DNA from 4 places in the Kitasatospora sp. NPDC127121 genome. Region 1 is predicted to be linked to each of the others. Evidence: riboswitches for the same ligand, from Rfam matches in the RefSeq annotation. Region 1 holds a riboswitch; each other region holds the start of a gene.
The links. A riboswitch is a leader RNA that binds a small molecule or an ion and turns the genes downstream of it on or off. The one in region 1 is predicted to bind cyclic di-AMP.
Positions count from the first base shown of each region.

Region 2: linked by a shared signal. The riboswitch ahead of ACFVHI_RS34540 (transglycosylase family protein) and the one ahead of ACFVHI_RS32540 (transglycosylase family protein) in region 1 are both predicted to bind cyclic di-AMP.
Region 3: linked by a shared signal. The riboswitch ahead of ACFVHI_RS04015 (M23 family metallopeptidase) and the one ahead of ACFVHI_RS32540 (transglycosylase family protein) in region 1 are both predicted to bind cyclic di-AMP.
Region 4: linked by a shared signal. The riboswitch ahead of ACFVHI_RS07100 (NlpC/P60 family protein) and the one ahead of ACFVHI_RS32540 (transglycosylase family protein) in region 1 are both predicted to bind cyclic di-AMP.

Region 1 covers NZ_JBHXTQ010000095.1:11,133-18,057, forward strand. The annotation lists gene ACFVHI_RS32515 (TetR/AcrR family transcriptional regulator) at 1-300, shown strand, start outside; gene ACFVHI_RS32520 (helix-turn-helix transcriptional regulator) at 403-1,269, opposite strand; gene ACFVHI_RS32525 (ATP-binding protein) at 1,688-2,209, shown strand; gene ACFVHI_RS32530 (DUF397 domain-containing protein) at 2,589-2,852, opposite strand; gene ACFVHI_RS32535 (hypothetical protein) at 3,412-4,389, shown strand; cyclic di-AMP (ydaO/yuaA leader) riboswitch at 4,820-4,980, shown strand; gene ACFVHI_RS32540 (transglycosylase family protein) at 4,967-6,358, shown strand; gene ACFVHI_RS32545 (hypothetical protein) at 6,574-6,774, shown strand; gene ACFVHI_RS32550 (LacI family DNA-binding transcriptional regulator) at 6,846-6,925, opposite strand, start outside.
Region 2 covers NZ_JBHXTQ010000113.1:6,424-13,348, forward strand. The annotation lists gene ACFVHI_RS34530 (septum formation initiator family protein) at 1-361, opposite strand, end outside; gene eno (phosphopyruvate hydratase) at 568-1,854, opposite strand; gene ACFVHI_RS34540 (transglycosylase family protein) at 2,122-3,039, opposite strand; cyclic di-AMP (ydaO/yuaA leader) riboswitch at 3,045-3,212, opposite strand; gene ACFVHI_RS34545 (cytochrome P450) at 3,423-4,715, opposite strand; gene ACFVHI_RS34550 (SDR family NAD(P)-dependent oxidoreductase) at 4,991-5,416, shown strand; gene ACFVHI_RS34555 (MazG family protein) at 5,434-6,462, opposite strand; gene mfd (transcription-repair coupling factor) at 6,537-6,925, opposite strand, start outside.
Region 3 covers NZ_JBHXTQ010000003.1:169,357-176,281, forward strand. The annotation lists gene ACFVHI_RS03995 (SpoIIE family protein phosphatase) at 1-381, opposite strand, end outside; gene ACFVHI_RS04000 (PP2C family protein-serine/threonine phosphatase) at 464-1,594, opposite strand; gene ACFVHI_RS04005 (TetR/AcrR family transcriptional regulator) at 1,944-2,513, opposite strand; gene ACFVHI_RS04010 (alpha/beta fold hydrolase) at 2,630-3,511, opposite strand; cyclic di-AMP (ydaO/yuaA leader) riboswitch at 3,800-3,958, shown strand; gene ACFVHI_RS04015 (M23 family metallopeptidase) at 3,971-4,804, shown strand; gene ACFVHI_RS04020 (hypothetical protein) at 4,866-5,876, opposite strand; gene ACFVHI_RS04025 (GNAT family N-acetyltransferase) at 5,919-6,491, shown strand; gene ACFVHI_RS04030 (sensor domain-containing protein) at 6,669-6,925, shown strand, end outside.
Region 4 covers NZ_JBHXTQ010000008.1:36,255-43,179, reverse strand. The annotation lists gene ACFVHI_RS07125 (Lrp/AsnC ligand binding domain-containing protein) at 1-186, opposite strand, end outside; gene ACFVHI_RS07120 (rhomboid family intramembrane serine protease) at 228-1,010, opposite strand; gene ACFVHI_RS07115 (hypothetical protein) at 1,212-1,475, shown strand; gene ACFVHI_RS07110 (NYN domain-containing protein) at 1,746-3,107, shown strand; gene ACFVHI_RS07105 (NlpC/P60 family protein) at 3,308-4,342, shown strand; cyclic di-AMP (ydaO/yuaA leader) riboswitch at 4,681-4,830, shown strand; gene ACFVHI_RS07100 (NlpC/P60 family protein) at 4,841-5,986, shown strand; gene ACFVHI_RS07095 (C40 family peptidase) at 6,214-6,925, shown strand, end outside.

The DNA.
Region 1 (6,925 bases):
CTCGCGCTGATCCTGGACCCGGACTCCGGCGCCTTCGTCCAGGACCCGGAGCAGCAGCAGCTCGGCGCCATCCTCCAGGGCCTGCTGCTCGACTGGGGCGCACCGGACCCGGCCGCCGAGCACGCGGTGCTGCGCAGCGCGCTGATGGGCGGCTGCATCGGGGTGCTGCTGCCGGGCGCCGAACTCCCGCTGGCGCTGATCCGGGCCGACCTGTTCCGCCGCTACGACCTGCCCTGGGAGTTGGGCACCCCGCCGCAGGCACTGCCGCCGGAACGCGAACGGCCGCCGGCCCGCGGCTGACGGCGGGTGGATGGCGGCTCGGTGCCCGGGCGACCGATCGCGGGCCGCCGGACCCGTACGCTCTGCTGAGAGCTCCCCTCAGCACTCCTCTCAGTGCTCCTCTCAGCGCTCCTTGAGGATCGAGGCCAGCAGGTCCACGGTCCGCTCGGGCGTGAGGCTGTCCACGCAGAGCCGCTCCATGACCTGGATGTACGCGTCGACGTCGTCCCGCTTGTCGAGGTACAGCGCGCTGGTGAGCTGCTCCAGGTAGACGACGTCCGCGAGGTCCTGTTCAGGGAAGCGCAGGATCGTGAACGCCCCGGACTCCCCCGCGTGCGCGCCGAATCGGAACGGCATCACCTGGATCACGACGTTGGCCTGCTCGGCGACGTCGATCAGGTACTGCACCTGGCCGCGCATCACCTTGGGCCCGCCGACGGGGCGGCGCAGCGCGGCCTCGTCGATCACGGCCCACAGCCGCGGGCTGGCGCCCTCGGTCAGCAGCTTCTGGCGACGCAGGCGAAGGCTGACCCGCCGTTCGATCTCCTCCTCGCTGACGACCGGCCGACTCTGTCCGAAAACCGCCCGTGCGTACTCCTCGGACTGCAGCAGTCCGGGGATGAACTGCACCTCGTAGGTGCGGATCAGCTGGGCGGCCTCCTCCAGGCCGACGTAGGTCTGGAACCAGCCCGGCAGCACGTCGTTGAAGCTGTGCCACCAGCCGGACTTGTTGGCCTCGCGGACCAGCCCGAGCAGTGCCTCCCGCTCCAGGCCGTCGTCCACGCCGTAGAGGCTGAGCAGGTCGGCGACGTCGCGTTCCTTGAAGCTGACGCGGCCGAGTTCCATGCGGCTGATCTTGGACTCGGAGGCCCTGATCGCGTAGCCGGCGTCCTCGCGCGTGATGCCGCGCGTCTCACGCAGGCGACGCAGCTGAGACCCGAGGAGGATCCGGCGGACCATCGAGCCGCCGCCCGGCTGAACTGTGGTCATGCGGTCGAAACCTCCACCTAGGGCAAACAGCGCACAGTCTGCCATCAGTTGAGCGCTCACGGTGCCGATACTGACGGATGTTCCTATCAGTTCCACACTCCACACACCAGGATGCACGTGCATCCGGCGCTTGCATATGCCAATAGTGCGACTGCACGTGAATCGACTCTTGCATCTGCAGTGAGCGCACACCACCATGGTGCACGTGCACCTGCACATCCCTGGCAATCCCGCGGGCTCCGCGTCGACCCCACGCGCGACTCCGTGCACCGACCCGGCAGCGTTCCCCCGCGCCACCGGGGGATCGTGTGCGCGCGCGCTGGTCGAGGGGGCGGCCGAGCGGCCGAGCGAGTCGGAGGTGACCGGCATGACCCCGGCGGGTCCAGCCGTGTCCGCCCCCTTATGGGAGGAGCTCTTCATGAGCACCGGTACGGCTTTGGCGGTTGACCCCCATGTGGTCACCTGTACGCTCGCTCCTCGCTTCGAAGCCGTCAGAACCGCGCGCGACTTCGCCAGAACCTCTCTTCAGCGCTGGGGCCTGATGGAGCTGTTCGACGACGTCGCGCTGGTGGCCTCGGAGCTGGTGACCAACGCACTGCGGCATGCGATCGGCGCACGACCCGACCCTGCGGGTGGCGCCCAGGGCGAGTACGACTTTCCCATACAGCCGACCCCCGAGGGCCGGCTGCCGATCCGAATAAGCCTGGTCCACCGCTCTCCCCAGGTGGTCTGCGCGGTGAGCGACCCGAGCTGCATCGGCCCGGTCGCCCGGGAGGCGGACTTCGTCGCCGAGTCCGGCCGCGGACTGCACCTGGTGGAGTCCTTCAGCCGCTCCTGGGGTTGGCACCCGCTGGGCAGCGGCAAGGTGGTCTGGGCCCTGTTCGAGGCGGAGCCGGCCACCGGTTCCGAACTCGGTGGACGGCACCGGCGCTCGGCCTAGCGCCAGGCGGCGCGCGGCCGGCCGAGGGAGGCCCCGGGAGGACCGCACCCCGGGCTCCGCGGGGCGGCTCGACGGGCCTGGCGCAGGTGCGCCACGGGCTCCGGCTCAGTCCTCAGGACGATTCCCACGACGATTGCCGGGTCGGCCCCCCGGACGAGCCGGCCGGACTGACGGCCGGGCACCCCGGCGGCCCGCCCCCCGTCCACGTCCGGGCCCCCAACCGTGCGCGGGACCACCCGCCGCGCCTGCGCGCGGTCGGCCGCGAGAGCGCCCGTCGGGAGAACGCCCGTCGCGTGGCCCCGGACCGGCCCCGGACAAGACAAAGGCCGTCGCGGTGTCAGCACCCACGACGGCCCCCCGATGGCAGGACGGCGGCCGGTCAGACCGCCAGGTGGTCGAACTCCCCGTCCTTGGCCCCCAGCAGCAGGGCGGCGATCTCGGCCCGGGTGTAGATGAGCGCCGGCCCTTCCGGGAAGCGCGAGTTGCGCATCGCCACATCGCCCCCCGGCAGGGCCGCGAACTCGACGCAGTTCCCCTGGGAGTTGCTGTGCAGGCTCTTCTGCCAGAGAACCCCCTTGAGGTCGGCGGCCGCCATCCCGTTGTAGGTGTCGTACGAGCCGTGCGTGTCCTGCGAGTCGTGCATAGAAATCTCCCGAAGAGCTCCGGAGTGGTCGTCCAGCGCGGCGCTCCCGGCACCCGCCGAACGAACGGACCGGCCCCGTACCGGCCCGGCACAACGCCTCACTTGACGCGATGATAGCTGCTGTGCACGTGCATCAGCACGGGACATTGCAGGTGCACGAGGCCTTTCACCGGCAGTTCCGAACTCTTCACGGGCCCTTCTCCTGACGGTACGTAAACGGACATAGCCGAGTGAATCGCCAGATTCTCGATAACCGGCCGTGAGCGGTTCCCCGCTGAATGTTGATCTTCAGACGCCCGGAGTCGCGCTGCCGTGACGCTCCGTCAGGCGACCTCCCGGCTGTGAGACATCTCACGCGCCACACAGGCAACTCGACGCCCCGTCGGACACGTCAGGGCTACGAGCGGTGATCGCTCGAAGGCTGGGTGAGATATGTCCGGATTGCGGGCAAACCGCCCGGACGGACACGGCGGGAACGCGGCGCACCCGCCATGACCACGTGAAACTCGAACGGCAGCCGAATGCAGGCCTGACGGGCCGATGTCCTACGATCTCCGGCATGAGCACCGCAGCCATCCCGGGCGCGCCACTGCCCGTCCGCACTCCAGGCTCCCGTGCGCGGGGGCGCCACCGCCGCCCCGAGCGCCCCGAGATCCCGGCCGGCTCCCCGGCCCTGGTGCTCGCCGTGCCCGCGACCGCCGGGCCCGAGTCCCGCTCGGTCGTCGAGGAGCTGCTGTCGATCGTCCGCAGCGAGCAGAGCGGCATCCAGACCGCCGTCGGCTACCTCCCGGGCGAAGCCGCCCAGGGGGTCGACAGTGACGACCGCACCGTCGCCGAACTGCTGGCCATGGCCGCCGAGGCGGGCCTGCCCGCGCCGGTCCTGGTGCCGCTGGTACCCGGCCCGCACGGATTCCTGACCGAACTTCACGCCCTCGCCGCGGAGTACGGAGCCCCCGTCACCGACGTGCTCGGCCCGCACCCGCTGCTCGCCGAGGCCGTGCACGTGCGCCTGTCCGAGGCCGGCCTGGCACGCGCCGACCGGGCCCGGCTGTTCGCCATCGCGACCGCCGCGGACGGCGTCGTGCTGACCACCGTCGGCGGCGAGGAGGCCGCTGCCGCGGCCGGCATCACCGGTGTCCTGCTGGCGGCCCGGCTGGCCGTCCCGGTCGTGCCCGCCGCGCTCGACGTGCCGGGCTCGGTCGCCGCGGCCGTCAACCACCTCAAGGAGACCGGCTCCCAGCGCCCGGCGCTGGCCCCGCTGGTGATCGGGCCGGAGGCCGACTCCGAACTGCTCGCCACGGCCGCCGAGGAGACCGGCTGCCCGTCCGCGGCGCCGCTGGGCGCCTACCCGACGGTCGGCCAGCTGATCGCCGCCACCTACCTGGCCGCGCTGCCGGCACCCTCCCCCGAGGCCCTGGCGCAGGCCGAGGCCGAGGCGGCGGAGACCGCCGAGGGCGCGCACGCCGACCACTCCGGCCGGGGCGGTCACGCCGCCCACGCCGCTCGCACCGCCACCGAGGAGTCGGCCGGCCAGTAGCGGTCACCGCACTCGTGAAGGGCCCGGAACGGCTACGTTCCGGGCCCTTCCTGCTTGTCCCGTAAGGGAGTTAAAGGGCGAATAGGTGCGATGTCCGTTCTATCCGCATTTGTTCGCCGTCGCTCGATCCATCCCCCGACGGCCACAGTGTGGACGCACCTCCTTCTCGGCGGGCGGCCCCCGTGGGACCCGACCCGCCGTCACCCGCCTCCTGAAGCACAGACAGTTGTGCACGCCCTTCGCGGCATTGCCGGAAATCGGCCATTTTCGATCATGGCGAGCGAGGGGAACGACCGTTCTCGCCAAACCGTGATGCACGTCACAGGTGTTTGCAGTTTGAACTTAAGTCTGCTTAACGTGCTCCCCGTTCGTGGCCACACGAACCCAGTTCATCCGCGACGCCGAGTCCTGCCGTCGGATGTCCTGGCAGCGCGAAAACGCACCACGGCAGGAGCGGGGGACCCACAGGTAAGTCGCCCCGGACCGTTCCCCGGAACGATCCAGGGCTAGGGGTGAAGCCGCGCCCACAGCGCGGCCGGGCAACTCCAGCCCGAATCCGACAGCTCACCTCGCAGGCGTGGGAGAGGACTGCGTCTTCATGCTGCCCACCAACGGCACCCGTCTGTCCAGTCGTACCCGACGCGTGATCGCCGCCATCGGCGTCGCGGGCGTCGGCCTCACCATCCCCTGCCTCACCTCCGGCACCGCCTCCGCCGCCTCCGTCGCCACCTGGGACAAGGTCGCCCAGTGCGAGAGCACCGGCAACTGGAGCATCAACACCGGCAACGGCTTCTACGGCGGCCTGCAGTTCACCTCCAGCACCTGGGCCGCCTTCGGCGGCACCGCGTACGCCCCCCAGGCCAACCAGGCCACCAAGGACCAGCAGATCGCCGTCGCCGAGAAGGTCCTCGCCTCGCAGGGCCCCGGCGCCTGGCCGGTGTGCTCGGTCCAGGCCGGCCTGACCAAGGGCGGCGCCGCGGCTGCCGTCGACACCTCGGCCGGCTCGACCACCGGCTCGGCTGCCAGCTCGACCGCCACCAAGCCCGCCGCGAAGCCGGCCACCCCGGCCGCCAAGCCCGCGCAGAGCCAGGCCCCGGCCACCCCGGCCGCGAAGCCCGCCAAGCCGGCCGCACCGGCCCAGGACCAGGCACAGGCCCCCGCCGACTCCGCCAACGGCACCTCGGCGCAGAAGGGCCAGAACCAGGCCCAGAACAGCGCCCAGCCCCAGGGCGACGACTACACCGTCGCCTCCGGCGACTGGCTGTCCTCGATCGCCGACAAGCACAACCTCCAAGGCGGCTGGCAGCGGCTGTACGAGCTCAACCGCGGCACCCTGACCGAGGGTCCGGACACCATCTACCCGGGCCAGCGCCTCTCGTTCAAGGACGGCGGCCAGGCCCAGCAGTCGGCTCAGACCGACCAGTCCGGCTCGGACTTCACCTGGTTCGACCGCTCGCAGAAGTCCGGCCAGACCTCCAACGGCGCCGCCGTGAACGCCAAGCCGACCGCCCAGCCGCAGGCCCCGGCCCCGACCTCGACCCCGGCCGCCAAGCCGGCTTCCAAGCCGGCCGCCCAGGCGCAGACCCCCGCTCAGGCCCCGGCCGCCACCGGCAGCATGGCCGCCGCGGTCTCCTTCGCCCAGTCGAAGGTCGGCCAGGCGTACGTCTACGGCGGTACCGGCAACGGCGGTTGGGACTGCTCCGGCCTGACCCAGGCCGCGCTGCGCGCCGCGGGTGTCTCCGTCCCGCGCGTCGCCGCCGACCAGGCCGCCGCCAGCACCCGCGTCTCGCTGGACAGCCTGCAGGCGGGCGACCTGCTGTTCTGGTCCAACAACGGCCAGAACTCCGGCGTCTACCACGTCGCGATCTACATCGGCGGCGGCCAGTACGTCGAGGCCGCCAACCCGAGCTCGGGCGTGCGCCTGCAGACCGTCGCCAACTGGGCGCCGGACTTCGCCGGCCGGGTCTGAGCACGACCCGCGGGTGACAGCTGACAACTGACGGCTGACAGATAACAGATAACAGATTTCATCATCTGTTATCTGTCAGCCGCCGCCCGCCCCGGCGGTCGCCCGGCGCCGTAGGAAGGCCGCCGGCAGGCCGCCGGGCAGGACCGCCCGGGGCCATGGTCAAAGCCCGCCCCCAGCGGGCATGCTGCTGCTCCGGCACCCGAGGAGGAGTCACCATGGCCCAGGTCACCGTCACACTCGACGCCAACCTCGCGATCGACGCGATGATGCTCTCCGGCACCAAGAACCCGCAGGACGCCGTCGAACTCGTCCTGCGCGACTACCTGGCCCGCGGCCGCCGCACCGAGACCCGCACCGGCGACGCCACCGACGGCCAACGGCTCACCGAGAGCCGCCCCACGGACCACGAGGGCTGACCCGGCACCCGGGCGGCACGCAACGGGCCCCGGAGAGCAACAGCTCTCCGGGGCCCGTCCGTTGACCGTCCTCAGCGCGCGCAGGCCCCCGTGGAGCCACGCATGACCAGCTCCGGCTGGAACATGAACTCCCCGCGCTGGACCGCGTTCC
Region 2 (6,925 bases), on a different contig from region 1:
CGGACGCGCCGTCGGAGGCGGCCGAGCCGGCGGCGGCAGCGGAACCGGTGGCGGACGCCGAGGGCCGGGCGGCGGCCGGACCGGCCGGATCCACCGCGATGTACGGGGTCTCCCCCGGCATCGCGTAGTGCAGCCGGGCGCGGGCCTGCGCCTTGACGTACTCGGGGTCCTGCCAGCGGGCCTTCTCCCGGCGCAGCTGCTCGACCTGCTGACGGGAGCGGTCGGCCTTCGCCTGCTGGGCGGAGATCTCGGCGCGCTGGGAGATGAACTGCCGCGTCGGGTAGGCGAGGATCGCCACCAGCGAGCAGAGCACCAGGACGAGGACGGTCGCCCGGCTCGTGAAGCGAGGCCGGGCCGCCAAGCCCGGGATCCTCCAGCCTGCCATCTCCCGTTCCCCTCCTGGTCGCGACGGTGCCCCGCCGTCCACCCTACGGGGTGAACGGCGGGGCACCGGTCAGGCGTGCTCACCGGTCGGCGGAGCGACCGTGCTCGCCGCTCCGAGGAGCGGCTGAGCTTGCTGCTCCGCGGAGCGGCTGTGCTTGCTATTCCGCGGAACGGCTGTGCTTGCTACTCCGCGGAGCGGAAGCGCGGGAAGGCGCCGCGGCCGGCGTACTCGGCGGCGTCGTCGAGGATCTCCTCGATGCGCAGCAGCTGGTTGTACTTGGCGACGCGCTCGGAGCGGGCCGGGGCGCCGGTCTTGATCTGGCCGCAGTTGGTGGCGACGGCCAGGTCGGCGATGGTGACGTCCTCGGTCTCGCCGGAGCGGTGCGACATCATGCAGCGGTAGCCGTTGCGCTGGGCCAGCTCGACGGCGTCCAGGGTCTCGGTCAGCGAGCCGATCTGGTTCACCTTCACCAGCAGCGCGTTGGCGGTGCCGGTCTCGATGCCCCTGGCCAGGCGGGCCGGGTTGGTGACGAACAGGTCGTCGCCGACCAGCTGGACCTTGTCGCCCAGCTTGACGGTCATGGCCTTCCAGCCGTCCCAGTCCGACTCGTCCAGCGGGTCCTCGATGGAGACCAGCGGGTAGGAGTCGACCAGCTCGGCGTAGTACTCGATGAGCTCGGCGGCGGAGATGGCCTTGCCCTCGAACTGGTAGGCGCCGTCCTCGTAGAACTCGGACGCGGCGACGTCCAGGGCGAGCGCGATGTCGCGGCCGGGCACGTAGCCGGCCTTCTGGATGGCCTCGGTGATGAGGTCCAGGGCCTCGCGGTTGCTGTCCAGGTTCGGCGCGAAGCCGCCCTCGTCGCCGAGGCCGGTGGACAGGCCGCGCTCCTTCAGCACGCCCTTGAGGGTGTGGTAGACCTCGACGCCCCAGCGGACGGCCTCGGAGAAGGACTCCGCGCCGATCGGGGCGATCATGAACTCCTGGATGTCGACGTTGGAGTCCGCGTGCGAACCGCCGTTGAGGATGTTCATCATCGGAACGGGCAGCACGTGCGCGTTCGGGCCGCCCAGGTAGCGGAACAGCGGCAGGTCGCTGGCCTCGGAGGCGGCGTGCGCCACGGCCAGCGAGACGCCCAGGATCGCGTTGGCGCCGAGCGAGGACTTGTCCGGGGTGGCGTCCAGGTCGAGCATGGCCTGGTCGATCAGGCGCTGCTCGGTGGCGTCGTAGCCGACGAGCTCCGGGCCGATCTGCTCGATGACGGCCAGGACGGCCTTCTCCACGCCCTTGCCGAAGTAGCGGTTCTTGTCACCGTCGCGCAGCTCCAGCGCCTCGAAGGCGCCGGTGGAGGCACCCGACGGGACAGCGGCACGACCGGTGCTGCCGTCGTCGAGGCCGACCTCGACCTCGACCGTGGGGTTGCCACGCGAGTCGAGAATCTCACGGGCTACGACGACATCGATGGACGGCACGAGGCATCTCCTTGCGGAAGCAGGGTCCGGCTGACGTTGGGTGCTGCCGGCGGGACGATTGCGGAGTCGTTACGACCAGAGCCTAACCGCCCCGGCCCCCGGGGCCGCGCTGGCCTCGGTCCCGTCTCAGCGTGTGGCCCGGCTACCCACCAGTAGTTCACCTGCTTGCCCGATCGAAGCGGGCGAATACGGGGGAATGCGGGCGAAGGGGGACGGCGCCCGTCCCCCTTCGCCCGCAGGGCGCGGGCCGCTCAGGGCCCGGGCCGCTCAGCCGAGGTGCAGCACCTGGCCGGGCATGATCAGGTTGGGGTTGCCGCCGACGGTGCCGCGGTTGCCGTCGTACACCGACTGCCAGCCGCCGGACACGCCCTGGGCGGCGGCGATCGTCGACAGCGTGTCGCCGGCCCGGACGGTGTAGTCGTGACCGCCCTGCGCGGCGGCGGGCTGCGCGGCCGGGGCGGACTGTGCGGGCTGCACGGCGCGGGGCGCGTACTGCGGCTGGGCGGCGGGCTGGCCCGCGTACTGCTGGTAGACGCTCTGGTGGCTGGTCCAGTACCAGGCGCCGTTGTTCTGGTACCAGTACACCTTCGCGTCGGCGTCCCAGCCGGCCTTGCCGGAGAAGCCCTGGGTCTGCGGCTGCGTCTGCTGCGGGGCCTGCTGGACGGGCTGCTGGGCGGCCGGCTTCGGGGCGGCCTGCTGGACCGGCTGCTGGGCGGGCTTCGGGGTCTGCGCCTGCTGGGTCGGCTTGGCGGCGGGCTGCTTGGCGGGCTTGGCATCCGTGGAGGTGTCCACGGAGGCCGGGGCGCCGCCCTTGCTCAGACCGGCCTTCTGGGAGCAGACGGGCCAGGCGCCCGGGCCCTGCGAGGCCAGCACCTTCTCGGCGACCGAGATCTGCTGTGCCTTGCTGGCCTGGTTGGCCTGCGGGGCGTAGGAGGTGCCGCCGTACGCCTTCCAGGTGCTGGACGTGAACTGCAGGCCGCCGGAGAAGCCGTTGCCGGTGTTGATGCTCCAGTTGCCGCCGCTCTCGCACTGGGCGACGGCGTCCCAGGTGGAGGCCGGGGCGGCGGAGGCGCCGGTGGCGGTGAGGAGCGGCATCGCGAGTCCGACGCCGGCCACACCGGCGACGGCGATGGCCTTCTCGGTCTGGGTGCGACGACGGTGGCGGCCAGTTCCAACGAACAGCATGACGAGGTCCCTCTCCGCACGCCTGCGAGGTGAGCTGTCGGGTTCGGACCGGGAGGTGGCCCGGCCGCCGAAAGCGGAAACGATTCCGCTCGGGCGGCTTCACCCCAAGCCGTTGGGGAACGGCAACAAACCTGGTTCCCCCGCCCCTGCCCAGGGTCTGGTCGGTTTCCCGTGACGCGGCGGGCAGGATTCGGCGTTCCGCGCACGAGGTCCGCAGCTGCGAACTCCAGGGAGAGTAGACAGATCATCAGACCAATAACAAGCTCATATCACCGATATCACACACAAATTACGGCGCGTGGTCAATCGCCTACCAACGGCGGCGGTATGTCCGGATTAATGCGGGTTCAGACCTGGCTCCACGACGAGCTGGAGACGTGCCGTCAGCGTGTCGGAGCGTCGGCCGGCGTGACCGGCGCGTGCGGAGAGCGGTCCTCCGGAGTGAATTCGACCGGGAGTTCCCGCAGGCCACGCATGATCAGGCCGCCCCGCCAGCGCAGGTTCTCCGGGTTTTCCGCGAGCCGCAGGTCCGGCAGCCGGGAAAGCAGCGTGGTCAGTGCGCTCCGCCCCTCCAGGCGGGCCAGCGGAGCGCCGATGCAGTAGTGGATCCCGTGGCCGAAACCCAGGTGCGGATTGTCCGTGCGGGCCAGGTCCAGGGTGTTCTCGTCCGCGAACCTGGCCGGATCGCGATCCGCCGCGGCCAGCACCACCAGCACCGGATCGCCCACCGGGATGTCCACCCCGCCGATCGACAGCGGCCGCGTCGCGAAGCGCCACGTCGCCATCTCCACCGGCCCGTCGTAGCGCAGGAGTTCCTCGATCCCGGTGTCCAGCAGCGCCGTCTCGCCGCGCACCACCGACTCCTGCAGCAGCCTGCGCTGCTCCGGGTTGCGCAGCAGCGCGTACGTGCCGTTGCCGATCAGGTTGACGGTCGTCTCGAACCCCGCGAACAGGAGGATGAACGCCATCGCGGCGGCCTCGTTCTCGTTCAGGTGCTCGCCGTGGTCGCTCGCCCGGATCAGGCCCGAGATCAGGTCCTCGCCCGGATCCGCCCGCTTGCGGTGGATCAGCTCCAGCAGGTACGCCCGCATCCGCTTCACCGCCCGCCCCACGCCGCCGCGTTGGCCGCCGCCGTGCCGGATCATCATCCCGGCCCAGTCCCGGAAGTCGTCCTGGTCCTCGGCCGGGACGCCCAGCAGGTCGCAGATCGCGTAGATGGGGAGCGGGAACGCGAACTCGTGGATCAGGTCCGCCGAACCGCGCTGCGCGAAGCCGTCGATCAGCCGGTCCGTGAGTTGCTGCACCCGCGGCTCGAACTCCGCCACCCGGCGCGGCGTGAACGCCTTCGACACCAGCCGGCGCAGCCGGGTGTGGTCCGGCGGGTCGATGTTCAGCAGATGCGTCATCAAGTCCGCCTGGCGCTCCCCCGGAATTCCCACCCGCCCGGTGCGGTGCGCCTGCTCGCTGTGGTGCGCCGGGTTCTTCGACAGCCTGCTGTCCGCCAGCGCCTGCCGCGCGTCCGCGTAGCGGGTCACCAACCAGGCCTCCACCCCGCTCGGCAGCGTCGTGCGGTGCACCGGGGCGTGCTCGCGCAACCAGGCGTAGGCGGGGTACGGATCGGTGGCGAACTCCCAGGTGAAGAGCTGCGGGGCGGCGGGGTCGGGCTGCACTGGCATGCGTCGACCGTATCCGGTGGGTCGGGGCCGCACCGCCTCCGGCGACCCCGACCGGCGGGGCCGGATCGTCAACACCCGACGGACGGCCCGCCAACGCTCCGTGGACGCCTCGTGGACGGTCCGTGGACAGCTCTTGGACAGCTCTTGGCCGGGCGGCGGGCGTGACCCTGGTCACCTGAGGGGTAATCCCTGTTGCGGAGGGTCAGGACCTGCCTACGATCCTCCGCAGAAATCGTGGGCGCCGGTGCGGTGTCGCCCACAGGGAGGAGCAGACCATGCGGGTCAGCGGGTCAGTCGTCGTCATCGCGGTACTCGACGGCGGATCGGGAGCCGAGCTCGCCCGCCGGTTCGCCGCCGCCGGAGCCGCCGGAGTGCTGATCGCCGACCAGCGGGCCGGCGTCGCCGAGGACCTCGCCACCGAACTCGACCGGCCGGGCTGCCCCGTCGTCGGCGTCGGCGGCGACATCCGCCGCCCCAGCGACATCGCCGCCCTCGTCGACACCGCCGAGAAGCACCTCGGACCCATCGACCTGTTCTGCGTCGCCGGCCCCGACGGCGAGCGGATCGTCTCCCTCGCCGAACTGCCCGCCCGCCTCGACCTCGAACGCCTCGCCGAACTCCTCGCCCTCGTCGGCGAGGCCATCGGCGAAGTCGTCCCCCGGCAGCGGCGGCCGATCGAGAACACCGCCACCGCCGCCTGAGGCCCCGCCCGGGCCCGCTACTCGCCGACCGGCTTGAGGCCCTCGGCCGCGCGCACCGCGTCCCGGTAACCGCGCGCGGCCGAGCGCAGCGCCGCGTCCACGTCCACCCCGGCGTCGTGCGCCCGCTGGGCCACCGCCAGCAGCAGCCGGCCCGCCGACTGCGCCGTCAGCTCCGCCGGCAGCGCGTACGGCTCGTCCGGCACGCCCGCGAAGCCCGCCCGGCGCACCCGAGACACCAGCTTCGCCGCGTACGCCAGCGACGGCAGCCCGGCCGGCACGCCGTCCAGCACCGACTCCCGGTCCGCCTTCTCGGCCGCCTTCAGCTGCTCCCAGTTCGCCTCCACCTCGGCGGCGCCCTCCGCCTCGACGTCCCCGAACACGTGCGGGTGCCGGTACATCAGCTTCTCGACGATGTCACCGGCCACGTCGTCGATCGAGAACGCCTCCTCCTGGTGCTCCTCGGCGATCCGGGAGTGGAAGAACACCTGGAGCAGCACGTCGCCCAACTCCTCGCGCAGCGTCTCCCGGTCCCCCTCCTCGATCGCCTCGACCAGCTCGTACGCCTCCTCGACCAGGTACTTCACCAGGCTCTCGTGCGTCTGCTCGGCGTCCCACGGGCAACCGCCCGGCGAGCGCAGCCGGTCCATCACCGACACCAGGTCCAGCAGCCGCGCCCCCGGCAGGTCGTACGACCCCGGCAGCACCTCGATCTCCGGCACCTCACCGGCGTGCTCCACCGCCAGCCGCGCCAGCGCGTCCGTCAGCCCCGGATCCCCGTCCGGGCTGCCCAGCCACACCGTCGGCCCCGCCCCGCCCGGCTGCCCGGTCAGCAGCCGCGCCAGCGCCGGCGCCGACCCCGCCGCCACGACCTCGACCTCCACCCCGGCCTGCCGCACCGCCGCCACCTGCGGATGCCCCGCGTCCGCCGCCAGCACCCGTCCTGCCGACCGCAGTGCCTCCCACGCCGGCCACGCCAGCAATCCGGGGGCCACCCGGTGGGTGGTCGTCAGCAGGATCAGCTTCGCGTCCGGAACATTCGTCGTCACACCCCGAACCTACCCGCCGCCCGCCCGGGGCGGGGACGAGGCGGGGACAGGGCGGGGGGCGGGGCGGACGGGGGCTACTTCTTCGACCCCGCCAGGTCGTCGAACATCGCCGACAGGAACTCGCTGCACCAGCCCAGCAGATCCCGCCCGACCAGCGGCTTGCCGCCGATCCGCCCGGTGCTCGGCCGCGGCACCAGCAGCTGCTGGGCGGCCGCCTTGACCTGGCTGCGCGGGTAGAGCCGGTTCAGCCGCAGCTGCTGGGACTCCCGCAGCTCCACCGGCCCGAACCGGACGTTGGCCCCCTGGAGGGTGATGTCCGCGATGCCGCAGCGCCGGGCGTACAGCCGCAGCGCCGCGACCAGCAGCAGGTTCTCCACCGGCTCGGGCAGCTTGCCGTAGCGGTCGACGAGCTCGTCCCGGACCTGCTGGATGTCCGCCTCCGAGTTGACCGCCGCGATCGAGC
Region 3 (6,925 bases), on a different contig from region 1:
GCCCATGCCGGCGTTCTTGTTCGGGTAGTCGACGCTGGTGTGCTCGGGACTGAGCAGGTAGGGGCGGCGTAACCGCAGGGCCATCGCGGCGGGGAGGTCACCGGCCGGATCGACGATGCTGTAGCGCTCGTGGGCCCAGTCCGGCAGCCCGTGCGAGGCGGTCAGCCGGAGCATTCCGGCGGAATCCAGCAGGTAGAGCGCGGAACCCTCGCCGGTGATCCAGCCCGGCCCCTCGGCGAGGACGGTGCCGAGCAGTTCGGCGGCACTGGTGCAGCCGAGAAGTAAGCGCACGCAGCGCATGGGGCTGCGGGCGGTGGGACTGCTGCGCGGCGTCCGGCTCTCGTCCTCGGAGGGGGGAACCCACGGCGAGGTCAGGTCCATCGGATACCCGGCCTTTCCGCTCTCGGGGGGTGGGTGCCCTCTGGGTGCCCGAACGGGCACTTAATTCTTCATACCTTATTTCTCAAGCGGGTGCTGAAGCGGGTGAATGGTGACCCAGACGGCGCACCAGCACCAGCGTCCGGTCGTCCGCCGCGTCCCGCGCCACCGTCCGGACCAGCCGCTCCGCCGCACCCCGGGTGAGCTGCTGCTGCGTCCGCCACGGCCGCACCACCGGCTCGGCCGCCGCCAGCAGCCGACCCACCCCCTCGTCCAGATCCCGACCCGGCACCTCCACCAGGCCGTCACTGAACAGCAGCAGCGAATCGCCCCGCCGCAGCCGCCCCGACACCGCCGGGTACAGCGCGCCCGACACCAGCCCCAGCGCCGGACCGCCGTGCCCCGACCGCGCCCAGCCGCCGCCGTCCGCCCGGCGGAACTGCGCGGGCGCCGGATGGCCGGCGTTGAACAGCAGGTAGTCGCCCGTCGCCGGACGCAGCGCGAGGTGCACCGCCGTCGCGAAGTCGTCCTCCCAGCCCATCCGCACCAGATGGTCGTTGGCCGCCGGCAGGAACGCTTCCGGCGGCACCCGCCCCAGCAGCATCGCGAACGCGCCCGACAGGTGCGTCGAGCGGGCCGCCGCCCGGCTGCCCTTGCCCGACACGTCCACCAGCAGCAGTTCCAGCAGATCCTCCTCGGGGCGGTGCGCGCACAGCAGGAAGTCACCCGAGAACGAGGTGTCGCCGGCCGGCGCCAGCGCACTGTCGAAGTGCCAGTCGAGCAGCCGCTCCGGAAGCCGGGCCAGCGTCCGGGTGTGCTCGGCCAGCTCCAGCAGCATCGAATCGCCCTGCGTCCCGCGCAGACCCAGCCGGTGCCGGAACCGGTTCGCGGCCAGCACCGTCACCGCGGTCGCGGCCAGTACCAGCGTCACCCCGATCCGCACCCCGAGCGGATCCCGCACCACAGCCCCCAGCACCCCGCCGGCCAGCGCCGCGCACACCAGCACCAGCAGCTGCCCGCGCCGCAACAGCAGCCCGCCGACCACCAGCGGCAGCACCAGCGCCGACGGCGGCCAGCTGTACGGCAGCACGATCGGCAGGACGCTCAGCACCGCCGTCACCCCGAGCAGCACCCCCAGCGCGTACCGCGCGGCCCGGGCGTTCCCGTCCAGCAGCCGCAGGTACCACCGCCGCGCCCTCGCTATCGGTGCGGGCACGTGGACCTCCGCCAAGGGGTCGGCGGTCCCCTGTCATGACCACCAGTCAGCCCGGCCACACTAACCCGTCCACCCCCACCACCCCCAGGCCCGCTGCCTGCCCGCCGCACCGGAAGTCGGCGGGTCCGACTTCTCGCGCACGCCGCGCCTGCTGCGCCTGCCTCGTACGCCGCGCCTGCCGCGCGCACGTCTTGCCGCCGGCCGTTTCCGGGCGCGCCCCCGCGTCCGCCTGTTGCACGGGAAGTCGGCGGGTCCGACTTCCCGTGCACGCCTCACCCGGTGTGGTGGTGGTTCCGCCGTCGTGGGAGGCCGGGCGGGTCGTGCCGCGGTCGGTGCGGTGGCCGGCGTCTCAGGGGGTGGGCCAGGTGCGGAGGCCGGTGGTGAGGAGGGTGATGAGGCGGCTCTGGGTGGTGGCCAGGTCTTCGGCGAGCTGGAAGCCGCCGCCGATGGAGAGGGAGGCGAAGCCGTGGGCGACGGAGCGGACGGTGCGGGCGGCGTGGATCGCCTCCGCGCCGTCGAGGCCGTACTCCCGCAGGACGGCGATGATCACCCCGACGAGCCGGCCGGCCGCGCGGGTGAGGTCGTCGTCCGGCTGCGGGGCCTGGGGGAGGGCGTTGTAGCGGTGCGGGTGCTCGGTGGCGTACGCGTGGTAGGCGCGCAGCACGGTGGCGACGGCGTCGTCCCCGCTGCGGCCGACGGCGGCCTCGGCGAGCCGGTCGGCGAGTTCCTCGGTGACCCGGACGGCGATGAGCCGCCGCAGTTCGGTGAGGCCGCCGCTGACGTGCTTGTACAGCGACGGGGTGGCGACCCCGGCCCGGGCGGCGACGGCGGCCAGGGTGAGGGCGTCGGCGCCCTGCTCGTCGATGAGGGCGAGGGCGTGGTCGACGACCTGCTCGGGGGTGAGTCCTACTCGGGGCATGGTGTGGGCTCTCCGTCGGTGGAAGGCGTACGTGGCGGGGCGGGGCGGGGCGGGGCGTGGTGTGGCGGGGCGTGTGGGCGGGCGGGGCTGACGTGGGCGGACGGGGTGGGCGGGGCTCAGGCGAGTTCGGCGAGGAAGGGCAGCAGGGCGCCGGCGGTGGCCTGCGGGTTGTCGGCCATCGGGTAGTGCCCGGATCCGTCGATCATGACCTTCCGCGCGTTGAGCGCGGCGGCCTGCCGGTCGGCGACGGCCTCCGGCTTGGGGAAGTCGGGGTCCTTGCTGCCCATGATGACGAGCGAGGGGCAGCGGACGGCCGCGGTCCAGCCGACGGGCGCGGAGTCCCCGCCGACGTGTCCGCGGGTGGCGGTCTTGCGGCCGGGGGTGCGCATGGCGGCGACGAGTCCGGCCACGTACGTGTCGAAGTCGGCGGGCTTGGCGCCCGGGTAGGCCAGCTTGCGGTGGTAGAGGCCCCAGAAGGCGGGCGAGTGGACGGTCAGGGCGCCCATGGCGCGGAGGGCGCCGCGCATGAGGGCGCCGGGCGGGGTGTTCTCGACGAAGGCGTCGATCAGGGCGATGCCGGCGACCCGCTCCGGGGCGTCGCCGGCGGCCTTGACGACCGTCGCGCCGGTGTAGGAGTTGCCGACCAGGACGGCGCGGTCGATGCCGAGGTGGTCGAGTAGGGCGAGGACGTCGGTGGCGATGGCGGCGGGGGAGTAGTCGTCCCAGATGATCGAGGATTCGCCGAAGCCGCGCAGGTCCATGGTGATGACCCGGCGGCCGGCGGCGGCCAGCAGCGGGTGGAGGTGCCGGTAGGCGGCGCGGGTGTCGAGCATTCCGGGGAGCAGCACGACGGGGGCGCCGTCGCCCTGCCGGGTGTCGTCGTAGGCGAGGCGGCCGCCGGTGACGTCGAGGTACTGGGTGGTGGGGGCGTTGGTGGCGTTCATGGTGGGCCTCCGGGGGCTGCCGGTGCGGGGCTTCGGCGTGCTGCCGATAGCCATAAAGCTAAGGCTAATAGCCTTAGCCGTCAAGCCTTCGCACCCTGTGGAGCGGGGGAGGTCGGCGGTGAGTGCCTGAATGAAGGGCCGTCCGTTGACGTCCGATCACGTGAGGTGGCGTCAATGGTGTTCAAGCGTGCCCAAGGGGCTCAAGGGGGACAAAACGCCCTTCGCGTCCCAGAGTGCCCCGTCCGTCTCCGGTCGTCCCGGGCGAACGGCTTGGAATCAGGGCCTCCTAGGATTAACGTTTGATAACGCAGCGCGGTCCTCAACGCCGTACCCAGACGGCACCGTGCGCCGTCGCCTAATCCCGCCGACCGGCCTCCGGGCAGGTCAGGGAGCCGGGGAACCACGTTCCTTGGGGTGAATCGGCGGGGCTCCGGCCCGGCCGTAGGAGACCTTCCTGCTCCGAACCCGTCAGCTAACCCGGTAGGCGCGAAGGAAGGAAAGGAGCGCGCCTCCGTGGCGTCGACGCACACCCCGGCACACCCGGCCGGCCTCGCAGCAGGTACCCGGCTCCTCGACCACCCCGGCCCGGACGGCCCCGAGTACGCGGGCCCGGACGCCGAGACCAACCGGCACCGGATGCCGCGTCAGGTCCGTGGGACCTCCCCGTTGCTCGGCGTCACCGCCGTCGCCGCCACCCTGGGCGCCACCGGCTTCGCCTCCGCCACCCCGGCCGCCGCCCCCGCCATCGAGACCCCGGACGAAACCCCGGTCGCCCTCTCCGCCGACCCCGGCCTCGCGCTCGCCGCCCGCATCCAGCTGCAGGCCGACAGCCAGCGCACCGCCGCCGAGGAGGACGCCCGCGTCCAGGCCGCGAAGGAGGCGGAGGCCAAGGCCGCCGCGAAGGAGGCCGAGGCCAAGCGGGCCGCCGAGGAGGCCGAGCGGGCCAAGGCCGCCGCCCTCACCCTGCCGGTGCGCGACTACCACCTCACCGCCCACTACGGCCAGAGCGCCCGCTACTGGGCCCACCTGCACACCGGCCTGGACTTCGCCGCCGACACCGGCACCCCCGTCTACGCGGTCGGCCAGGGCACCATCACCTCGGCCGGCTGGTCCGGCTCGTACGGCTACCGGATCGTCGAGACCCTGCCCGACGGCACCGAGATCTGGTACTGCCACCTCTCCTCGATCATCAAGGGCTCCGGCAAGGTCGGCTCCGGCCAGCAGATCGGCAAGGTCGGCGCCACCGGCAACGTCACCGGCGCGCACCTGCACGTGGAGGTCCGCCCCGGTGGCGGCGCCCCCGTCGACCCGGAGACCTGGTTCCAGCAGCGCGGCCTCAACCCCTGACGCACCCGCGAAGCCCCGGCCGCCGGAACCGAAAGGCACCGGCGGCCGGGGCTTCGCCGCGTCACTCCTGCGCCTGGTCCGCCGCCGGGTCTTCCTGGTCCGCCGGGTCTTCCTGGTCCGCCGGGTCGGCCGGCCCCGCCGGGTGCGGGTCGGGCTCTTCCTGCGCCGGCCCCGCCAGCTCCTTCAGGCGGGCGTCGAACTCCTCTTGCGCCAGCCCCGCCAGATACGCGTCGATCTCCTCCTGCCCCGGCTCCGGCGCGAGGTCCGGGAACTCCTCCACCAGCAGTCGCGGCAGCCCGGGCACCGTCCACTCCCCGTACAGGTCGAGCGCGGCCTCCACCGCCGCCTCCTCGAACGCCCCGAAGTCCCCGGCCAGTTCGTCCGGCATCGGCCGCCCCAGCGCGGTCAGCTCGGTCAGGTTGCGGTAGCTGCGCCGCATCAGGCCCTGCTCCAGCAGCCGGCGCGCGCCGTCGGTGGCCATGCCGACCGAGATCACCCGGGTCGGGCTCCAGCCCTGCTCGTCCACCTCGTCCAGCCAGCCGGTCTGCGCCAGTGCGGCGAACCTGGCCAGCCGCTCCTCCTGCGCCAGCTCCCGGAAGCCGGTCAGCCACTCCCGCACCGCCTCCGGATCCGTGACGTCCGCCCCGTACGCGTGCAGCAGCAGCGCGTACAGCCGGGGCCAGGTCACCAGGTCGGCGCGGCGCAGCAGCCCGGCCGCGACCTCGCCCTGCCACTCGGCCTCGGCGTGCAGCCGCTCCTGGCGCTTGGCGTTGAGCCGCTTGGCGGCCCGCTGGTGGTCGGTCAGCAGCCGGACGGCGGCGCCGTACGCGAACGGGTCCGCCTCCGGTTCGGGTTGGACGTACAGGTAGAGCCGTTCGTACAGCAGGTGCTCCACCGCGTTCGAGGTCAGTTCGGGCCAGCCGTCGTGCATCCTGCCCTCGCCCAGCTCCAGCAGGGCCAGCACCGCGCGCAGCGGCGCTTCGGCCACCGGGGTGCGGTCCTCTTCCGCCGCCCAGGCGAGCAGGTCGGCGGCCCTGGTGCGCGGGGCGAGCCGCAGGTCTTCGTCGTTCATAGCTCGAACGGTAACCGCTGGCCGGGAGTAGGGTCGGCTGCCATGGTCCCCGTACGACTCACCGGCCCCCGGCTGGCCATCCGCGAGTATCACCACACCCCCGGCGACGTGGACGCGCTGCACGGGCTGTTCGGCGACCCGGAGGTCACCCGCTACCTCCCCTTCGAGCCGCGCGACCGCGAAACCTGCGCCGACCAGATCGAGCTCTACCTGGAGGAGGCGATGGCGCCGGAGCGGGACACCTACCGGCTGGCCGTCACCCGGCGCGACGACGCCGAGGACCCGGTGGACGCCGTGCCGATCGCCCACGCCTCCCTCACCCTCGGCAAGCACCGCTCCGCCCACCTCGGCTACGTGCTGGGCCGCGACGTCTGGGGCCGCGGCTACGCGGGCGAGATCGCCGGCCTGCTCTGTGAGCTCTCCTTCGAGGCCCTCGGCGTGCACCGGCTGGCGGCCCGGGTCGACGTGGACAACGCCGCCTCCGCCAAGGTGCTCGTCCGGCTCGGGTTCCAGCTGGAGGGGCGGGTCCGGCACGACCTGTACAAGGGTGGCGCCTGGTCCGACTCGTACCTGTACTCGCTGCTCGCCGACGAGTGGACCGGCGCGACCGGCTGACCTTTCGGCGCGGACGTCCGGCGCGGACATCTGGCGCGGACCCGGGGCAGGCCTGCCAGGTCAGGCCCGGGGGGTTAACCCCACCCCCGATCCGCCAGGCCTCCGGATCCTCCCCGGCCCGCCGTTCGACCAGACTGATGCCATCAGCAGCCGAGAACGAGGGACCGGGGCCGGGACATGAGCATCAGCCGAAGCACGCAGGACCGCGAGTGGGACGTCCTCGGTGGTTACGGCGACGACCCGCGTCCCGCTCGGGCCCACCGGACCGAGGAGCCGCCGGCCGTCTGGCGGGCGCCGTTCTCCAAGCACTACTACCGCGAGATCGGCTACACGCTCACCGGCCTGCCGCTGTCGGTCATCGGCTTCTCCGTCTCGATCATCCTGTTCTGCATGGGGGTCGGAACCTTCGTCACCGTCCTCGGCCTGCCCGTGCT
Region 4 (6,925 bases), on a different contig from region 1:
CTTGTTCAGCCGGCCCGGGATGACCGCGGCCAGATCGTCGTGCCGGCGCACCCGGACCATCGCCACCAGGTCGTAGCCACCGGTCACCGAGTACACCTCGCTGACGCCCTCGATGGCCGCGATGGCCTCGGCGATCTCCGGGATGCGGTCGACACTGGTCTTGATCAGGACGATGGCGGTGATCACTGTTCGGGCTCCTTTGTGGGGTGCCGCCAGCGTATCGGGCGTCAGCCGGGTCGTCTCGGGGGGTGGCTGACCGCCGTGCAGGCGTAGAGGAAGCCCGCCGCGAAGCCGATCACGTGGACCAGATAGGCCACCCCGGGCCCGGCCGAGTGGACCGACCACCACTGCAGGGCGAACCAGAGGCCGAGCACCAGCCAGGCCGGGAAGCGTAGCGGCAGGAACAGCAGCAGCGGGACGAGCGTCGTCACCCGGGCGCGCGGATGGAAGCGCAGGTAGGCGCCGAGGACGGCGGAGATCGCGCCGGAGGCTCCGATCAGCACCCGGGTGGAGCCCGGGGAGTGCGCCTCGGCGAGGGCGAAGCCGTACGTGGCCAGACTGCCGGCGGCCAGGTAGAAGAGGGCGAACCGGGCCCGGCCCAGCCGCTGTTCGACGGTGGGGCCGAAGACGTGGAGGAAGAGCAGGTTGCCCAGCAGGTGCAGCCAGCCCGCGTGCACGAAGAGCCCGGTGAGGACGGACAGCGCCGGGTGCTTGGTCGGGGTGGGCGCGGCCGGGCAGCCCGGGGCCGGGTCGGGGGCCTGGGCCAGCTGCTCGGCGGTCAGCGGGCGGCCGGCCAGCACCTCGGCGGGGATGACGCCCCAGCGCTGCTCGTACCGCTGCTCCGCGCAGAGCCGGGACTGGCCGGTGCCGTACAGCGGATTGAGCCCGGCGGCCGGGCCCAGCAGGAACACCAGGGTGTTGACCGCGATCAGGGCGTAGGTGACCGCCGGGGCGGGCACGGACGGGCGTTCGCCCCGCGCGTCGGTGTGCCCGGGGGCCGTCAGTGCCATGCGGCCAAGCATCCCTCCGTGTCGGGCGTGTGACACGGCCTTGTACGGCAGGTGGACTAGCCCGCTCGTTCTCCTGACTGGTGGCCGGGATGGTTGCCTCAGGCAATAGGCTTGGGGCGGGCAATCCCGCCTCCCGCCGCCGACGCCGGGGCCCCGGGGGGAGCGCCTAGCCCACCCAGGGACCACCCGAGAGGACCCCCGATGACCGTCCCCGCCCTGACCGCCGAGACGCGCTGGCGCTGCACCCTGTGCGGAAACCTCACCCGCTTCGACGTGACCCGCACCGCGCGGGTCACCGAGTTCCTGCACTTCGACCTGGCCGGCGAGTCCAAGGTCGAGGAGACCGAGGTGCTGAGCGAGACGATCGAGTCGGTGCGCTGCCGCTGGTGCAACGCCGTGGACCAGGTCGAGCTGGTGGCCCGTCCGGGCGCCGAGAGCGCGGAGGCCTCCGCCGAGCAGGGTTGACGCCCGACGGCGCGGGGGGCGGGTGCGCGGCGCGCCTGCCCGCCGCGCTGGGACAATACAGACAGGACGCACGGAGCGTGACGACAGGGCGGCGGCCGCGGGCCGTGACCCCGTAGGACCAGGATCGGAGCCGAGGACGTGGTGGACGCAGCGAGGGAGCCCGCCGAAGCGCAGGGGCTTCAGCCTGCTGCCGCCGCGCAGGCGCAGGCCGCCGACGCGGCCCCGTCCGGGCCCGCGGCCGTCGGCGAGGCGGCGGGTTCCGATGCGTCGGTGGGCTCCGGCGAGGCGGTGGGTTCCGGCGAGGCGGTGGCGGAGCGTGCTGCCGAGAAGCTGGACCGGCCGCTGCCCGAGGGCGTGCGCCGGCGCGTGGTCGGCCTGGCCTCGGACGCGCTCGGCGGGCTGCCGCCCGGCGAGCTCCCGCAGAGCCTGCGCCAGTACGTCAAGTTCACCCCGGCCCGGCGGGCCAAGTACGCGGCCACGGCGCTGGCCGCGGCGCTGGAGTCGGAGCCGGCGTTCCGGGTGCGGATAGCGGAGCGGCTGAGGCTGGGCCAGCCGGACCTGGTGAAGGCGTTGGAGTCGGGCAGCGTCCCGGGCGCCGCCGATCCGATGGACGTCGCGGCCGCCGCCTACCTGGTGCGGTCGGCCGGCTGGAGCCGGCTGGTGGCCGAGGCCGGGGAGGAGGCCGAGCGGGCCGGCGCCGAGGGCGCGGCCGCCGAGGCCACCCGGCTGGTGGAGAAGCTGCAGGCGGAGCTCGCCGAGCTGCGGTCCGCCGCCCGGGCGGACCTGGAGCGGCAGCGTGCGGAGTCCGAGGACGTCCGCCGGGAGGCCGAGTCGCTGCGGAAGAAGGTGCGCTCGCTGGAGAGCGACACCCGCCGGGCGCAGGCCGAGACCAGGCGGCTGACCGCCGAGCTGGAGGCCGCGAGGGCGCAGGCGGCCGTCGAGCGCGGCGCCGCGGAGTCCGAGGCGCGGCGGCTGCGGCACCGGGTCGGCGAGCTGGAGACGGCGGCCGAGCAGGGCCGCCGGTCGGCCCGCGAGGGCCGCAGCGTCGAGGACATGCGGCTGCGGCTGCTGCTGGACACGGTGCTGCAGTCGGCGCAGGGGCTCCAGCGGGAGCTGGCGCTGCCGGTCTCCCAGATCCGGCCGGGGGACCTGGTGGAGGCGGTGGTGCCGGGGGCGGCCTCGCCGCACGACGTGGCCCGGCGCGGTCTGGCCGACGACGATCCGGCGCTGCTGGACCAGCTGCTGGCGATCCCGCAGGTGCACCTGGTGGTGGACGGCTACAACGTGACCAAGACGGGCTATCCGACGCTTCCGCTGGAGCAGCAGCGGATCCGGCTGCTGGGCGGGCTGGCGATGCTGGCCCAGCGCACGCAGGCGGAGGTCACCTGCGTGTTCGACGGGCAGGACCTGGACGTTCCGGTGATCATGGCGCCACCGCGGGGGGTGCGGGTGCGGTTCAGCCGGACCGGCGAGACCGCGGACGAGCTGATCCGCCGTCTGGTGCGGGCCGAGCCGCAGGGGCGTCCGGTGGTGGTGGTGTCCACCGACCGGGAGGTCGCGGAGGGCGTGCGGAAGGCGGGCGCGCGCCCCGTGGCCTCCGTTCTGCTGCTGAACCGGCTGGCGCGGCCCTGACGGCTGCCGCGACGGAATGACGCCTGGTCAGCGCCCGGTTTGCGGCGGTGTGCACATCCGGTGAAGCCTGCGGGGGAAGTGGAGTTCACGCCTTCGGGGGAGTGGCAAAACCCGTGGATCTTCCCTAGGGTGTGGCGTCAAACCTATTTTCCGGATTCTCACCTGATCGGGTGAGGCCGATGGAAGAAGGAGCAATTCCCTTGGCCTCCCACCGCCGTCCCAAGCAGCCGAGCCGTGCCCGGGTCTCCGTGCTCACCGCTGCCGCGGCGACCGCGGTCGCCCTCTCCGCGCAGGTCGCCGCGCACGCCGCGCCCCAGCCCAGCAAGAGCGACGTCAAGGCGCAGATCGACCAGCTCCAGCAGGACCAGGAGCAGGCGGCGGAGAAGTACAACGGCGCCAAGGAGCGGGCCGACCAGCTCCGCAAGCAGTCCGACCAACTGCAGGACAAGGTGGCCCGCAGCCAGGACGAGATGACCCAGCTCCAGACCGGCCTGGCCGGCGTGGCGGGCGAGCAGTACCGCACCGGCGGCATCGACCCGTCCGTCCAGCTGATGCTCTCCTCGGACCCGTCCGGCTACCTGGAGAAGGCGTCCAGCGCCCAGCAGGCCAGCGCCAGCGAGTCCGAGGCGCTCAAGGGGCTGCTGGACCAGCAGCGCCGGCTGGACCAGGAGAAGTCCGAGGCCGCCGCCGTCCTGGCCTCGCTCGACTCCACCACCAAGGACCTGAACCAGGCCAAGACGGACGTCAACCAGAAGCTCAAGGCCGCGCAGGACCTGCTGAACTCGCTCAGCGCCTCCGACCGCGCCGCGCTGCGGGCCCAGCAGCAGCAGGACGACCGCGCCTCGCGCGGCAGCGACCGCGCCGACCTCGGCAGCCTCCCGCAGGCCGGCGGCTACGCGGGCGTGGCCGTCGCCAAGGCGATGAGCAAGCAGGGCTCGCCGTACGTGTGGGGTGCCACCGGCTCGACCACCTTCGACTGCTCGGGCCTGATGGTCTGGGCGTACGGTCAGGCCGGCGTCTCGCTGCCGCGTACCTCGCAGGAGCAGGGCAACGTCGGCACCAAGGTCACGCTGGACCAGGCCCAGCCGGGCGACCTGGTCATCTACGGCCCCGACCGGCACCACGTCGGGATGTACATCGGCAACGGCATGGTGGTGCACGCGCCGCACACCGGCGACGTGGTGAGGGTGATGAAGGTCGACGCGATGCCGATCAACACGATCCGCCGGGTCTGACGGCCCGACACGCCCGAAGGGCCCCGTCCGGGCCTGTGATCCACGCCACCCCCCGACCGGGGGTGGCGTTCGGGTTTTGTCCGCCGCGCGAGTCCCCGGTGAAGACTGATCAGCTTTGCGTACGACGGTGATCACTATGTGTCATATTCACAAAAGAACTTTGGTCTTCTTCCGTCTTTTTTCTGACAAGGATTTGAACGGATCACGGTTCAGTTACTAGGGTCGTGCCCCGAACCACCGCACTCCCGATCGCCCAGCCAGGGTGACGGCGGTGGTTTCCGTCGAGTTCGTGACGCAGCGGGGCGGGCCCAGTGCCTGCCCGACGGGGAGCCCAGCAGTCGGGGGTGCTGTCGAACGGAGCCGGGGAACCACGTTCCTCCGGGGTGAATCGGCGCCAGGTCGGCCGGTGGAACGGCCGTGAGGCGTCGTAGGGCACGCTTCCGGCCCGAACCCGTCAGCTCACCCGGTAGACGGCGTAGGAAGAAGGAGTCCGCCTTCGTGGCGTCCCATCGTCGTCCCAAGCCCGCTAGTCGCACCCGGGTCTCGATCATGACCGGCTTCGCCGCCGCGGCCGTCGCGCTGTCCGCGCAGTCCGGCGCCCACGCCGACCCGCAGCCGACCAAGGACCAGGTCAAGGAGCAGGTCGACCAGCTCAACGAGCAGGCCGAGGTCGCGACCGAGAAGCTCAACGCCGCCCAGGAGAAGCAGCAGCAGCTGCAGAAGCAGGTCACCGACCTCCAGGACCAGGTGGCGCGGCAGCAGGGGCAGGTGACCGACCTTCAGGGCGGCCTGGCCGAGATCGCCGGCGAGCAGTACCGCAACGGCGGCATATCGCAGACCGTCCAGCTGATGTTCTCCGCCAGCCCGGACACCTTCCTGAGCCAGGCCGACACGCTGAACCAGGCCGGCGGCACCCAGAAGGGCCAGCTCAAGCAGCTCCAGGACGAGCAGCGCAAGCTCGACCAGGTGCGCTCCGAGGCCCAGGGCAAGCTCGCCGAGATGGAGACCACCACCCAGCAGCTGAAGAGCGCCAAGGACGAGGTCCAGGGCAAGCTCAAGGCCGCGCAGGACCTCTTCAACACCCTGTCCGAGCAGGAGCGCCAGGCGATCCGCGCGGCCGAGGAGAAGGCCGCCGCCGAGGCCAAGGCGAAGGCCGACGCCGCCGCGAAGGCCGCCCAGCAGCAGGCGGCGGCCCAGCAGGCCGCCGACCGCTCCTCCCGCGACAACAGCCGCACCGACCTGAGCGCGTCGCAGGCCCCCGCCGCGCCGGTCACCAAGCCGAGCGCCGGCAGCTCGCGCGGCGCCGCGGCGCTGTCCATCGCCGCCTCCAAGATCGGCAGCCCGTACGTCTACGGCGCCTCCGGCCCCGGCTCCTTCGACTGCTCGGGCCTGATGGTCTGGGCGTTCAACCAGGTCGACGTGGCGCTGCCGCGCACCTCGCAGGAGCAGGCCCACGCCGGTACCCGGATCGGCACCGACCTCTCCCAGGCCCAGCCCGGCGACCTGCTGATCTTCTACGGGGACGCCCACCACGTCGGCATCTACGCCGGCAACGGCCAGGTGCTGCACGCGCCCAAGCCCGGCGCGTCGGTCCGCTACGAGGCGGTCGGCAACATGCCGCTGACCTCCATCGTGCGGGTCTGATCCCCGCGCAGGCCCTCCCAGGCCCGGCCTTCCACCACGGAAGGCCGGGCCTGCGGCTTTTCCGGCGCCTCGGACTGATGTCCGATTACGGGTCAAATATTCGGGTTGGCAGGGGTTTGGACTCGGTTGCCCGGACTCGCTAACGTCTGCCACCGGACTCCGCTTCCAGGGCCGCCCGCGTTGGTGCGGCGGCGGGGCCCCACCGCCGGATCGGAGCCGCTGCCGCCATGCCCGTGCACCGTCGTCCCCAACTGCTCGCCCGTGCGCTGGTGCTGACCGCGGCCGCCACCACCGCCCTGGGCGTGACGGCGGGCGGCAGCGCCCAGGCCGCCCCCGCCGTGCCGGACACGCCCACCCGCAAGGACGTCAAGGCGCAGGTGGAACAGCTCTACGGCGAGGCCGAGCAGGCGTCCGAGAAGTACAACGCCGCCCTGGAGACGCAGCAGCGCCTCCAGGGCGAGACGACCGTCCTCCAGGGCGAGATCGCCGTCGCCCAGGAGCAGCTCAACCAGTTGCGCGGCGACCTCGCCACCGTGGCCGGCGCCGAGTACCGCGGCGGCGGCATGGCCCAGACCGTCCAGCTGATGCTCTCCACCGACCCGGAGGGCTACCTGTCCCGGGCCCGCACCCTCGACCAGGCCGCCGAGCGGCAGCAGGAGACCCTGCACGAACTGGCCACCCGCCAGCGCCGGCTCGACCAGCGCCGCACCGAGACCGCCGGCAAGCTCGCCGAACTCGACCAGGCCCGCCGCTCGCTCGCCGACAGCAAGCAGCAGATCCAGCAGCGGCTCACCAAGGCCCAGCGGCTGCTGAACAGCCTGGGCGTCGCCGAGCGGGCCCGGATGGCCGCCCAGGACGCCCAGGAGGCCGAGCAGCGCGCCACCCGGGGCACCGACCGGCTGGACCTCGGCACGGCCCCGCCCGCCTCCGAGCGCGGGG